Regions from separate parts of the Paenarthrobacter sp. NEAU-H11 genome, predicted to be linked through region 1. Evidence: riboswitches for the same ligand, from Rfam matches in the RefSeq annotation. Region 1 holds a riboswitch; each other region holds the start of a gene.
The links. Region 1 has a riboswitch for thiamine pyrophosphate ahead of thiC (phosphomethylpyrimidine synthase ThiC). Riboswitches for the same ligand answer to the same signal wherever they lie in the genome.

Region 1 (4,207 bases):
TTGCGCCACGGATCCTCGAACCGGAGTTCGGCTCCGGTGTGGTGGGCGGCAACACCGGCAACCTTGAGCCGGTCGGCGAGGGCGCCGACGTCGTCCCCCGACGGCACTTCGATGAGGACCTCACCCAGGCCGAGGGTGTCCTTGCGCGGCCCCGCGCCGCGGCTGTTCCATACGTTCATTGCCATGTGGTGGTGGTAGCGGCCCGCCGAGACGAACAGGGCCTGGCCGTGCCAGCCTGCGGTCTTTTCGAAGCCGAGGGTCCCCACGTAGAAGTCGCGGGCGGTCTGGACGTCGCCCACCTGGAGGTGCACATGGCCCACGCCCGCAACGGTTCCCCGCTGGCGTTCCAGGGACTCCTCAGTGAGGTGCTGCTCCAAATAGCGCTGCGGCGGAAGGGCCAGGCTGTCCATCACCACGTCAGTGCCGTTCCAGGACCAACTGCTGCGCGGCCGGTCCCAGTAGAGTTCGATCCCGTTGCCTTCGGGGTCGGTGAAGTAGAAGGCCTCGCTGACAAGGTGGTCTGCGCTGCCGGTGAAGGAACGGGGTTCAAACTGCGCGGCCGTGGCGATGGTCGCGGCCAGGTCTGCCTGGTTCTCGAACAGCAGCGCGGTGTGGAAGAGGCCGGCCTCTCCCCGGCCCGGAAGCGTCAGGCCCGGAGCGGGAGCCAGGTGCACCAGCGGTTTCTGCAGCCGGCCGAGGTAGAGCCCGCCGTCCTGCTCCGCGACGACCTCCAGGCCGAGGGCCCGCTGGTAGTAATCGGTCATGACCTTCATGTCGCCCACCTTGAGCATCACGGTGCCCATGGCGAGGTCGGCAGGAAGGAGATCCTGGCGGGCGGCTGCGTCGGTCATTTGAAGGCTCCTTGTATTGGAGGCCGTCCCGTCGGCGGCCTGTCACATATTAAAATTACTTGAAGCTTCAATTTATTCCAAGTGGCGGCCTAAAATAACTCAGCGGATGATGCGGCCGCCCAGCACCACGTGTTCCAGCGCCCTGATCGTTTCCGGGGTGGTCCGCGGGTCTTCGCGGCACACCACGACGTCGGCCCGCGCGCCTTCCTCCAGGTTGTCCGCTCCCAGCCACGTGCGGGCTGCCCAGCAGGCGGCATCCAGGGCCGCAGGCATGGGCAGGCCGGCCCCGTGCAGGGCGAGGATCTCATCTGCGATCCTCCCGTGGCGGACCACGCTGCCTGCGTCCGTCCCGGCAAAGATGCGTACGCCGGCGGAATGGGCCTCCGCCACCCGTTCCAGCCTGCGTTCCCACAGGGCGCGCATGTGGGCGGCGTAGCGCGGAAACTTGGCGTCTGCCTGCTCCGCTATGTCAGGAAAGGTAGCGATGTTGATGAGGGTGGGCACGATCGGCACGCCCTGCTCCACGAACCGGGGCAGGTGGCGGGGCAGCAGCCCCGTGGCGTGCTCAATGCAGTCAATGTCGGCGTCCAGCATCTGGTCCAGGGTGTCCTCGGCGAAGCAATGCGCCGTGACCCGGGCACCTTCATCATGGGCAGCCTGGACAGCGTCACGGACGACGGCGGCAGGAAAGGAGGGCGCGAGGTCGCCGGCGCTCCGGTCGATCCAGTCGCCCACCAGTTTGACCCAGCCGTCGCCGTCGCGTGCTTGCTTCCGCACGGCCTCCACGAGCCCGTCGGGTTCGACCTCCGCCGCAAAGCCGCGCAGGTAGCGGCGCGTGCGGGCCACATGCCGTCCTGCCCGGATCAGCACCGGAAAGTCCCGGCCGCCCTGCATCCAGCGGGTATCGGCAGGTGAGCCGGCGTCGCGGACCAGCAGGGTTCCGGCGTTGAGGTCAGCCAGCGCCTGTTCCCGTGCAAGGGCGGGTTCGACCGGGCCGGCGGGGCCCAGTCCGATGTGGCAGTGGGCGTCAGCGAATCCCGGCAGCACCCAGCCGCCGAGCTCCCGCGCCGGAGGGGCAGTTGGCCGGCTGAACGTGAGCTTGCCGTCCACCGACCAGAGTCCATGGCGTACCCGGTCCGGTGCGGTCAGGACGGGTCCGCGAAAGTGAATGATGTCTGCCATCGGGCTTCCTTTCGATGCCCGGTCAGGCTAGCACCCGCAAATGTGACGCCGCCCTTCCGGGGGCGTGTGGTAGCTTACATCTTGACCACACGGGTGCCCCTGCAGGGGCTGAGATCGGGCTGACGCAGCCTGCGACCGTTGAACCTGTCCGGGTAATGCCGGCGAAGGAAGTGAGTATTCCTTGAGTACACAAAATGCACAGCTGAACCCTGCCCAAGACCGTCCGGCCATGGGAGCAGCCGGCAACCAGCCACCGGTGACCCAGTCCCTGAAATCCCATTCACTGGCCTACCTTGAGGATGCCGGCACGGGGATCAGGGTCCCGGTGACGGAGATTGCGCTGGAACCTTCCCCGAACGGGACGCCGAACAGGCCGTTCCGGACCTACCGGACGGCGGGACCTGGCAGCGACCCCGTCATCGGCCTCCCGCCCTTCCGGACGGACTGGATCGAAGCACGCGGAGACACCGAGGCGTACAGCGGCAGGGAACGGAACCTGCTCGACGACGGCCGCTCGGCTGTCCGCCGCGGCGCCGCCAGCGCCGAGTGGAAGGGAGCGCGCCCGGTGCCCCGCCGCGCCGTCGACGGCAGGACCGTGACGCAGATGCACTACGCGCGGCAGGGCGTGATCACCCCGGAGATGCGCTTTGTGGCGCTGCGCGAGAACTGCGATGTTGAACTGGTCCGCAGCGAGCTGGCCGCGGGCCGCGCCATCATCCCCAGCAACATCAACCACCCCGAGTCCGAGCCGATGATTATCGGCAAGGCCTTCCTGGTGAAAATCAACGCCAACATCGGCAACTCGGCCGTTACCAGTTCCATCGCGGAGGAGGTGGACAAACTGCAGTGGGCAACGCAGTGGGGCGCCGACACCGTCATGGACCTTTCCACCGGCGATGACATCCACACCACCCGCGAATGGATCCTCCGCAACTCCCCCGTCCCCATCGGCACCGTCCCCATCTACCAGGCCCTCGAGAAGGTCAACGGGGAAGCCAATGCCCTTACCTGGGAGATCTTCCGCGACACCGTCATTGAACAGTGCGAGCAGGGTGTGGATTACATGACCATCCACGCCGGCGTCCTGCTGCGTTACGTGCCCCTGACAGCCAACCGGGTGACAGGCATCGTGTCCCGCGGCGGTTCGATCATGGCAGGCTGGTGCCTGGCCCACCACCAGGAAAACTTCCTCTACACGCACTTCGATGAGCTGTGCGAAATCTTCGCGAAGTACGACGTCGCCTTCTCCCTGGGTGACGGGCTGCGGCCAGGGGCGACGGCGGATGCCAACGACGCTGCCCAGTTCGCCGAACTGGACACACTGGCTGAGCTGACGGCGCGCGCCTGGGAATTCGACGTGCAGGTGATGGTGGAAGGTCCGGGGCACATCCCGTTCCACCTGGTCCGCGAGAACGTAGAGCGCCAGCAGGAGCTGTGCAAGGGTGCGCCGTTCTACACACTCGGGCCCCTGGTTACCGACGTTGCACCGGGCTACGACCACATCACCTCGGCCATCGGTGCCACGGAGATCGCACGCTACGGCACTGCCATGCTCTGCTATGTCACCCCGAAGGAACACCTGGGGCTGCCCAACAAGGACGACGTCAAGACCGGGGTGATCACCTACAAGATCGCCGCACACGCGGCAGACCTTGCCAAGGGCCACCCGGGGGCGCACGAGCGCGATGATGCGCTGTCCAAGGCACGCTTCGAATTCCGCTGGCGCGACCAGTTCGCGCTGTCCCTGGACCCGGTCACGGCGGAAGCCTTCCATGATGAGACCCTGCCCGCAGAACCTGCCAAGACCGCGCACTTCTGTTCCATGTGCGGTCCCAAGTTCTGCTCCATGAGGATCAGCCAGGACATCCGGGACGAATTTGGCTCGGCGGAGTCGCAGGCGGCCCTGGCGGCGGCCGCGGGGATGAAGGGGAAAAGCGAGGAATTCCGGGCAGCCGGCGGCAAGGTGTACCTGCCGGAGCCCCGTGTTGCCGCCGGAAGCTAGGGCGTCAGGAGGCGCGTGCCCGGACCCGGCTGGCATCGCCGATGAACGAGCGGATGATGCGGTCCCCCTCTACTGAATCCTGGGGCCGGTGCCCTCCCGCCGCAGTGCGGTGGAGGGCGCCGGTCTCCCGGAGGTAGCCCGCGATCTCTTCGTAGAGCGGCTCCCAGCCGCC
Region 2 (4,207 bases), 310 kb from region 1:
TGCGCAGGATGCCCACTTTCCCGGCCAGCATGAGCTGTGCGGCTGCCATGCCGGTCATCAGCGATATCTGTGCGTTCCAGTCCTCCACGGGCAGCTGCGGGGCGGCGGCAATCCGGTAGCCGCCGTCGGGAAGCTGGACAATCTCCTGGTCCGGCATGTTCAGGCTGGCACCCTCCCGGGCGCGCTCCAGCTCCACGCGCTTGAGCCCCACCTCTTTAAGGAGGCGCAGCACAGGGGAAGGGCTGCCGGCGTCCAGTTCCGCCTGGGCGCCTTTGTAGCTGAGCTTGGTGCGGCTGCGCATCCGGGCACGCCGCACGGCCACGGCCGTGACCTCCGCGTCAACGTCAAGACGGAAGTCCCACACGAACGCGGAACAGTCCTGTCCCGGCAGGAGGCTTCCCGCCCCCTCGCTGATGACTTCGGGATGCAGCGGTATGCGGCCGTCCGGCGTGTAAAAAGTCTGTCCCCGACGCCGCGTCTCAGCGTCCAGCGGCCCGCCCGGAGTAACAAACGCCGGCACGTCGGCGATGGCATAGAGAACGTGGTAGCCGTTGCCGTCCCGCTCGATGAACAGCGCCTGGTCCAGGTCGGTGGACGATGCCGGATCGATGGTAATGAATTCAACGAAAGTCAGGTCATGGGACGGCAGTTGCAATGCGGACACCGCGGCCTCGGCGTCCTTCACGGCATCATCAGGGTAGGCGCCCGGCAGCTCAAGCTCACTCCGGAGCGCGCCCAGCGCCGCTTCGAGTGCGTTGGTGTGCTCGTGGACATTGGGGGCCAGCCGATGGTGTGACACGAAAATCAGCGTAGCCCGAATTTCGTCAATAGTGCACGGAAGCGGCCCGGAGAGGCACGGCAGTTCCGGCGCGGGATTATGGGCGGGCGGCGTCCAGGGCGCTGAGGAGCGAAGCGGCGGCCGCGGCCGGATCGTCAGCCTCGGTAATGGCCCGCACCACCACGATTCGGCGTGCGCCGGCTTCCACCACATCTTCGACGTTGGAGTGGTCGATGCCGCCAATCGCGAACCAAGGGACACCGCCGTCGGGCGTGTCCTCCTGCCCGTCCGCCCCGGCAACAGCCGTGGCGGCGTACCTCACCAGGTCAAGCCCGACGGCGGCCCGTCCGGGCTTGGTGGGTGTTGCCCAGAGCGGCCCCACGCAGAAGTAGTCCAGCGCCGAGGGGCCGGCGGCGGCAGCCAGGGCGGCGTCCACCTGCTCCGGGCTGTGGCTGGACAGGCCGATGGCCGCGTTGCCGTTCAACAGCGTCCGGGCCGCCTTGAGGGGCAGGTCCTTTTGGCCGATATGGAACACCGGGGCTCCGGACAGCACGGCGATGTCCGCCCTGTCATTCACCGCCCACAGCCGGCCGTGCCGCACCGCCGATTCCTTGAGTACGGCCAGGAGCTCCAGCTCCTCGGCGGCTTCGATGGACTTGTCCCGCAGCTGGATGATGTCCACCCCGCCCGCGAAGGCGGCATCGACGAACTGCGCGAAATCGCCCCGCTCCCGGCGCGCGTCCGTGCAGAGGTAGAGGCGTGCGGCCTGCACGCCGGAACTGCCTTCGGCGTTGAGAAAGGCGTCGGTAGCCGGGACGGGGGATGCAGCGGCAGGAGGGTGGGACACATTCATGGGTGCCAGCCTAGTTCCTCTACACTGGGCCTCGTACTGCGGGAGCCGCGGCAGCTGTCATAAAGCGCCGGGCTGAGAGGGCGTCAGAGCCGACCGCTTGACCTGATCCGGCTAATACCGGCGTAGGGAAGGAGACACTTATGCCCAATGCGCTCGACGCCCCGTACCGGCCCGCGCCCGGCTCCGCACTCAAGGCCGACGTTGCGGTCATCGGCGGGGGAGTCATCGGCCACGGCATCGCCTGGGAGGCGAGGCGGTCCGGACATTCAGCGGTGGTAATCGATGACGCCCCCGGCTCCGGTGCCAGCTGGGCCGCGGCGGGGATGCTTGCCCCGGTGAGCGAACTGCATTACCAGGAGGAGGACCTCCTGGAGCTCATGCTGGAGGCCTCCGGGCGCTGGCCGGGTTTCGCCGCTGGCCTTGCCGCGGCTGCCGGTTCGGATCCCGGGTATCTTACGACGCCGACCCTCGCCGTGGGTGCCGACGCTGCGGACCGGCAGGCGCTGCTGGACCTGCGCGAGGTGCAGCAGGCCCATGGACTGACGGTTGAGCCCCTCACCATCCGTGAAGCCCGGCGCCGGGAGCCGCTGTTGAGCCCGGCCATTGCCTCGGCGCTGAATACACCGGCGGACCACCAGGTGGACCCCAGGCTGCTGGTCGCCTGCTTCCGCCGTGCCCTGGCCCGGCACGCCGGCGGAACCGGCGGAAGCTTCGTGGCCGGAGCCGCCGAGGGCTACGCCGTGCCGGACCGGGCAGCGGGCCTGCTCTGGCGGGACGGAGCCGTCGCCGGTGTCACGCTGGAGGGCGGAGGAACGGTGGCGGCCAGGGAGACCGTAGTGGCCAACGGACTGCACGCTGCGGCCCTGACCGGGCTGCCGGAAAAGCTGCACCTGCCGTTGCGGCCGGTCCACGGTGACATCCTTCGCCTCGCCGTCCCCGCCCACCTCCAGCCGCTGCTGACCTCCACCGTCCGCGGACTGGTCCGCGGGATCCCTGTGTACATCGTCCCCCGGCAGGACGGCACCGTGGTGATCGGGGCAACGCAGCGTGAGGACGCACTGGGGAAGGACAGCGGAACCAGCGCGGGGGCAGTGTCGGCAGGGGGCGTCTACCAGTTGCTGCGCGACGCCCAGGTCCTGGTGCCTGCGGTGGCGGAACTTGAGCTGCTGGAATGCACAGCCCGGGCCCGTCCCGGCACACCTGACAACGCCCCGCTGCTCGGGCGGGTCTCTCTGGAGGACGGCCCTTCAGGGCAAAGCCGCGTGGAAGGGCTCATCATTGCCACCGGCTTCTTCCGCCACGGCGTCCTCCTCACCCCGGCAGCGGCGGCGATATGCCGGGACCTGCTCGAAGGCAGGGAGGACCCCCGCTGGGCACCCTTCAATCCCGGCCGCTTTTCCGGCGTCGCCGTTCGGCCTGCTGCAGCGGCCACCCTACCCAACCCCAAGGAGACAGCATGAACATCACCCTGAACGGAACCGGACATACAGTCGCCGACGGCGCGTCCATCACCACGCTCGTCACCGAGGTCACCGGCCGCGCACTGGCCGCTGACGGCCACGCAACCGACGGCCGGAAATTGGGCGTCGCCGTTGCGCGCAACGCCCAGGTGGTGCCCCGGAGCCAATGGTTCGCTACCGCACTCTCCGAGGGTGACGACGTCGAACTTGTCACGGCAGTACAGGGAGGCTGAACACCATGACGGAAACCCGCAGCACCCTCGACGGCACCCGGCCGGACCTTCATGATCCCCTGGTGATCGACGGCGTCGCGCTCGCGTCCCGGCTCATCATGGGCACGGGCGGCGCGCCCAGCCTTGACGGCCTCGGCGCCGCGCTCCTGGCCTCCGGCACCTCCCTCACCACCGTGGCCATGCGCCGCTATTCACCCCAGGAGGCAGGCTCGCTTTTCCAGCTCCTCCTGGACCACGGCATCAAGGTCCTGCCCAACACGGCGGGGTGCTTCACTGCCCGGGACGCCGTCCTCACCGCGGAGCTCGCCAGGGAGGCCCTGGAAACCGACTGGGTGAAGCTGGAAGTCATCGCTGACGAACACACCCTCCTGCCGGATGCCGTGGAACTCGTGGACGCCACCGAACAGCTGGTCAACCGGGGGTTCAAGGTTTTTGCGTACACCAATGACGACCCCGTCCTGGCGCTTCGGCTCGAGAACCTGGGAGCTACCGCGGTCATGCCGCTCGGCTCGCCCATTGGCACCGGCCTGGGCATCCTCAACCCGCACAACATCGAGCTCATCGTGTCCCGGGCCTCGGTTCCGGTGGTGCTGGATGCGGGAATCGGCACGGCGTCCGACGCCGCCCTCGCGATGGAACTCGGATGTGATGCCGTGCTCCTGGCCACGGCGGTGACCCGGGCACAGGACCCGGCCATGATGGGCGCCGCCTTCAAGCACGCCGTCATCGCAGGTAGGCTGGCGAAAGCGGCAGGTCGCATACCTCGCCGTGAACACGCGCTGGCGTCGTCGGCGATGGAAGGCCGGGCCGAGTTCCTGTAGGGCCCGCTTTCCGCCGGCCGGCGCCTTGATTCAAGGAGCAGCAGTGGCCGGCAAAGACGCCC
Region 3 (4,207 bases), on a different contig from region 1:
TTCTGGGGAATCTGCTGAAAAACCTGAACAGTAACGGAAGGTTACTTGATACCAGTGATCTTGACCTTGGTCAGTTCCTGGCGGTGACCCTGGCGCTTCTTGTAACCGGTCTTGTTCTTGAACTTCTGGATCACAATCTTAGGACCACGGAGGTCCTGGAGGATCTCAGCCGTAACAGTTACCTTGGCCAGGTCAGCAGCGGCGGAGGTGACCTTGTCACCATCAACCAGGAGCAGTGCGGGCAGCTGAATGGTGCTGCCAGCTCCACCGGCGACGCGGTTCAGGGTAACGAAGTCTCCAACGGAAACCTTCTCTTGGCGGCCGCCTGCGCGGACAATCGCGTACACCACTTGGGAACTCACTTCTCTCGACGTTTATTACAAATTTGCGTGCGGAACCCGGTTCCATAATTGGTTGGGCTCTCGCTGTGCCTCAACGCCGTGGGGTCATAACCCAAGTGTTGGCGTAAGCACCGAAGATCTAGAATACGCTAGTTTTGGCTTCGGCCGCAAATGAGGCTGGTTCCGGCGGGTTGTCTGTGATAGGTACCACAACACATTTCCCTGGCCGGGGGGGTGCCCCACCATAGTACCGGCGCGGCGGCCGTCCGGACGTCAGGAATGAAGGCGCGGCGCGTCGAAAAATTCAACTTCCAGGCGGCAGGACTGCCTGAATGCCGTGGCCATGGCATCCTTCTCATGCGCCGGAGCGGTGCGCCCCGCACTGTCCACAATGGCAACCGCCCTGCGGGTGGCCGCGGCGAAGTCCTCATCCGCGTATGTGCGCAGCCACTCCGCGTAGGGATGGCCCGCCGGCTCCCCGGCAGCCACGAACTGTGCGTGGAGCGTTTTGCCCACCTCCGCGTACAGCCAGAAGCAGGGCAGGACGGCTGCCGCCAGCACGGCATAACTGCCCGACGCCGATGCCGCCACCAGGTGGTCCACGTAGGACTTGGTCACGGGTCCCAGCTGCGGCTCAACGGTCCGGGTACTGAGCCAGGAGCGGTGCAGTTCAGACTCGACCTCCAGGCATTGCGCGGCGGAACGTGCCCAGAAGAGTTGCTCTGCCTCGGTGGGGGCCAGGGCACTTGTCCGCGCGAGCACCCGTGAATAACCGTTGAGGTAGATGGCGTCCTGGGCCAGGTAGTAGCCAAACTGTTTCTCGGCCAGGTCGCCGGAGGCCAGGTCCCGGATAAACGCCAGGGAGTAGATGGCTTCCAGGTGCTCCTCCGCTTCAGCCCACAGCCGCGCCGCGAAGCTGCCTTCAGCAGGCTCCGGCTGAAGGTGGTGGAAGTGGTGGACTGGTCCGTTGCCCGTACCCACCTCCAGCGACTCCGAGGCCTCCAGCGCGCCGGACAGCCAGGGCTTGACCTCCCGGAGGGCTGCCTCCCAGTCCCCCAGCCGCACCTGGACTGTGGCCATGGCTGATGACAGTGAACAACCGGTGCCGTGGCTGTTCAGCGTTGCCACCCGCTTGCCCGGGACCACCACCACGTCCTGGCCAAGCGTGCCTGCAGTGTCGACAAGGGCGTCGGGGCATTCGTCCCCGGCCAGGTGTCCGCCCTTCACAAGCACCGTCGCCCCGGTGGCGGAAGAGAGCTCTCGGCCCTGTTCCAGGGCGCCTTCCCAGCTCTCCTGCACGTTCCCGCCCACCAGCATGGCAAGTTCAGCCAGGTTGGGCGTGATGAGGTGCGCCAGCGGCAGCAGCTCGCGAAGTGCGGCTTCGGCGGATTCCTGCAGGAGCCGGTCACCGCTGGTGGCCACCATGACAGGGTCCAAAACCACGACGCCGGGACGGACTTTTTCGAGCCACGCCCGGACAGCTTCGATCACCGCGACATCACCCAGCATCCCGATTTTCACGGCGTCGATGCTGATGTCCTCACTGAGCGCGTCAAGTTGCCGGGTGAGGAAGGCAGCAGGGGGTACGTGGACGCCGCGTACGCCGCGGGTGTTTTGTGCGGTGAGGGCAGTGATGGCGGCCATTCCGTAGCCGCCGTGGGCCGCGATGCTTTTCAGGTCCGCCTGGACGCCGGCTCCGCCGGACGGATCCGAGCCCGCGATCGAGAGGACCCGGGGCACGTGCCGCCGCTGGCCGGACTGTGCTGCAGGGGCAGGGGCGCCCTGAGGGGTGGCAGCGGGCAATTCGAGAGTTGAAGACAAGAGACATCCCTTCGCCGGTGCTAGCCGGACAGGTTCAACGGGTGTGGATCTCAGCCCGCTCTGTGCGCGGCACCCCGTGTCGGTTCACCAGCCTAGCTTTTTTGCGGTACGCAGGGCGAAGGTGACGCAGTGCGACTGGTGCGGCCTTAAATGCCGGATGCCCGGCCGTCCACACGTGGTGGGCGGCCGGGCATCCAGCGTGTCGCGTGCGGTGGCCTAGAGTTCCGAAGCGGGAACCCCGACACCCAGGATGATGGGCTCCGCGGCAGGCTTGGCGTTGCCTGGCGCAGGGGCACCTGCCTGGTCAGCTTCCGGCGCCTTTGCAGAGTGTGAATGCCCTGCCGCCGCGGCGGGGACATTCTCGTGCTGCTCGACGGAGGTCTCGTTGGCCGCACCCTGGGCGCGGCTGGCGCTGCGGTTGCGGCGCGCCCGGCGCGGGCGGGACTGTTCCAGGGTGTGGTCGGAATAGTCCTTTTCGCGCAGCGCATGGGCAGCCTGCAGCGGCTCAGGCCGGACCTGCGGCGACTCCGCCTGCGGTGCCTGGACGTGCTGCGGTGCCTGGACGTGCTGCGGTGCCCGGACCTGCTCCGGTTCCCGCTGCTCCTTTTCCGGCGCCCGCCGTTCGGGCTGACCGGCTGTGGCTTCCGCGGCAGGGGCAGGCTCACCGAGGTGGGCGAAGGCTTCGGCGAGCCGGTCCAGCGTCAGGGCCGGCTTCGGCTGCTGCTCCTCCGCGTGCTCCACGAACGGCAGGGCAACCTTCTCCCCGCCAAAGGTGAGGACGGCGGCAGGCCGGGAGGCGTCGCCGTCGTGCTTCTCAGGTTCCGCCGGCTGGACCTGCGGAGCCTGCCGGGCCGCGGCTACCTCATCGTCGTGCAGGTGGGCGGCGTGTGCTGCCGCAGCAATATTGGCAAGGGCAAGCCTGGTGGCTTCGGCCTTCGCGTGCCGCTCGGCGTCCGTGGGGTCGGGGTGGACCGTGTGCACGTGGAGGGCGGCTGCAGGAGCAGCGTCCACCTGCTGGCCGCCGCGGCCACGGCGGCGCTTCCGGTCAGGACGGACGCCGGGCTGGCTGCTGTCCCCGCGCTGGGCCTCAGCGCGGTGGCTTTCATTCCGGACATCCGGGCGGGCGTCCGAGCGCTGAACGTGGTGTTCGGCCGCCACGATATTGGCCCGGCGGTGCTCCACGGGGTCATCGTGGGTCACCACGCCGCGGCCGGCGCAGGCCTCGCACTGCTCGCCAAACACTTCAAGCAGCCCGGTGCCCATCCGCTTGCGGGTCATCTGCACCAGGCCAAGGGACGTGACTTCGGCAACCTGGTGCTTGGTGCGGTCCCGTCCCAGGCACTCCACCATCCGACGGAGGACGAGGTCGCGGTTCGATTCCAGGACCATGTCGATGAAGTCGATGACGATAATGCCGCCGATATCGCGCAGGCGGAGCTGGCGTACCACTTCCTCCGCAGCTTCCAGGTTGTTCTTGGTGACCGTCTCTTCAAGGTTGCCGCCGCTGCCGGTGAATTTGCCGGTGTTGACATCCACAACAGTCATGGCCTCGGTGCGGTCGATCACCAGCGAGCCGCCGGAGGGCAGGAAGACCTTCCGCTCCAGTGCCTTGTGGATCTGTTCGTCGATCCGCCATGCGCTGAAGATGTCCTGGTCCTTGGTCCACTTCTCGAGGCGCCCCACCAGATCGGGAGCAACGTAGGTGACGTAGGCCTCAATGGTGTCCCAGGCTTCCTCGCCGGAGACGATCAGCTTGGAGAAGTCCTCGTTGAAGACGTCGCGGACCACCTTGATGGTCAGGTCCGGTTCGCCGTACAGCAGTTCCGGAGCAAGGATCTTGGTGGACTTCGACTGGCTTTCGATGCCTTCCCACTGGGCCCGCAGCCGGTTGATGTCGTGGGTCAGCTCTTCCTCGGAGGCGCCTTCCGCAGCGGTCCGGACAATAACGCCGGCCTGCTCGGGGAGGCGGTCCTTGAGGATCCGCTTGAGGCGGTTGCGTTCGACGTCGGGCAGCTTGCGGGAGATGCCGGTCATGGAACCGCCGG

Region 2: linked by a shared signal. The riboswitch ahead of thiO (glycine oxidase ThiO) and the one ahead of thiC (phosphomethylpyrimidine synthase ThiC) in region 1 are both predicted to bind thiamine pyrophosphate.
Region 3: linked by a shared signal. The riboswitch ahead of thiD (bifunctional hydroxymethylpyrimidine kinase/phosphomethylpyrimidine kinase) and the one ahead of thiC (phosphomethylpyrimidine synthase ThiC) in region 1 are both predicted to bind thiamine pyrophosphate.

The regions. Positions count from the first base shown of each region.
Region 1 covers NZ_JBNZGA010000001.1:18,230-22,436, forward strand. The annotation lists gene ACQ3DC_RS00110 (VOC family protein) at 1-851, opposite strand, end outside; gene ACQ3DC_RS00115 (amidohydrolase family protein) at 951-2,033, opposite strand; TPP riboswitch at 2,113-2,220, shown strand; gene thiC (phosphomethylpyrimidine synthase ThiC) at 2,215-4,035, shown strand; gene ACQ3DC_RS00125 (alpha/beta fold hydrolase) at 4,040-4,207, opposite strand, start outside.
Region 2 covers NZ_JBNZGA010000001.1:331,137-335,343, reverse strand. The annotation lists gene ACQ3DC_RS01510 (RNB domain-containing ribonuclease) at 1-799, opposite strand, end outside; gene thiE (thiamine phosphate synthase) at 876-1,631, opposite strand; TPP riboswitch at 1,660-1,777, shown strand; gene thiO (glycine oxidase ThiO) at 1,772-3,091, shown strand; gene thiS (sulfur carrier protein ThiS) at 3,088-3,324, shown strand; gene ACQ3DC_RS01490 (thiazole synthase) at 3,330-4,145, shown strand; gene ACQ3DC_RS01485 (4a-hydroxytetrahydrobiopterin dehydratase) at 4,189-4,207, shown strand, end outside.
Region 3 covers NZ_JBNZGA010000008.1:139,373-143,579, forward strand. The annotation lists gene rplU (50S ribosomal protein L21) at 42-350, opposite strand; gene thiD (bifunctional hydroxymethylpyrimidine kinase/phosphomethylpyrimidine kinase) at 615-2,162, opposite strand; TPP riboswitch at 2,152-2,249, opposite strand; gene ACQ3DC_RS12130 (Rne/Rng family ribonuclease) at 2,379-4,207, opposite strand, start outside.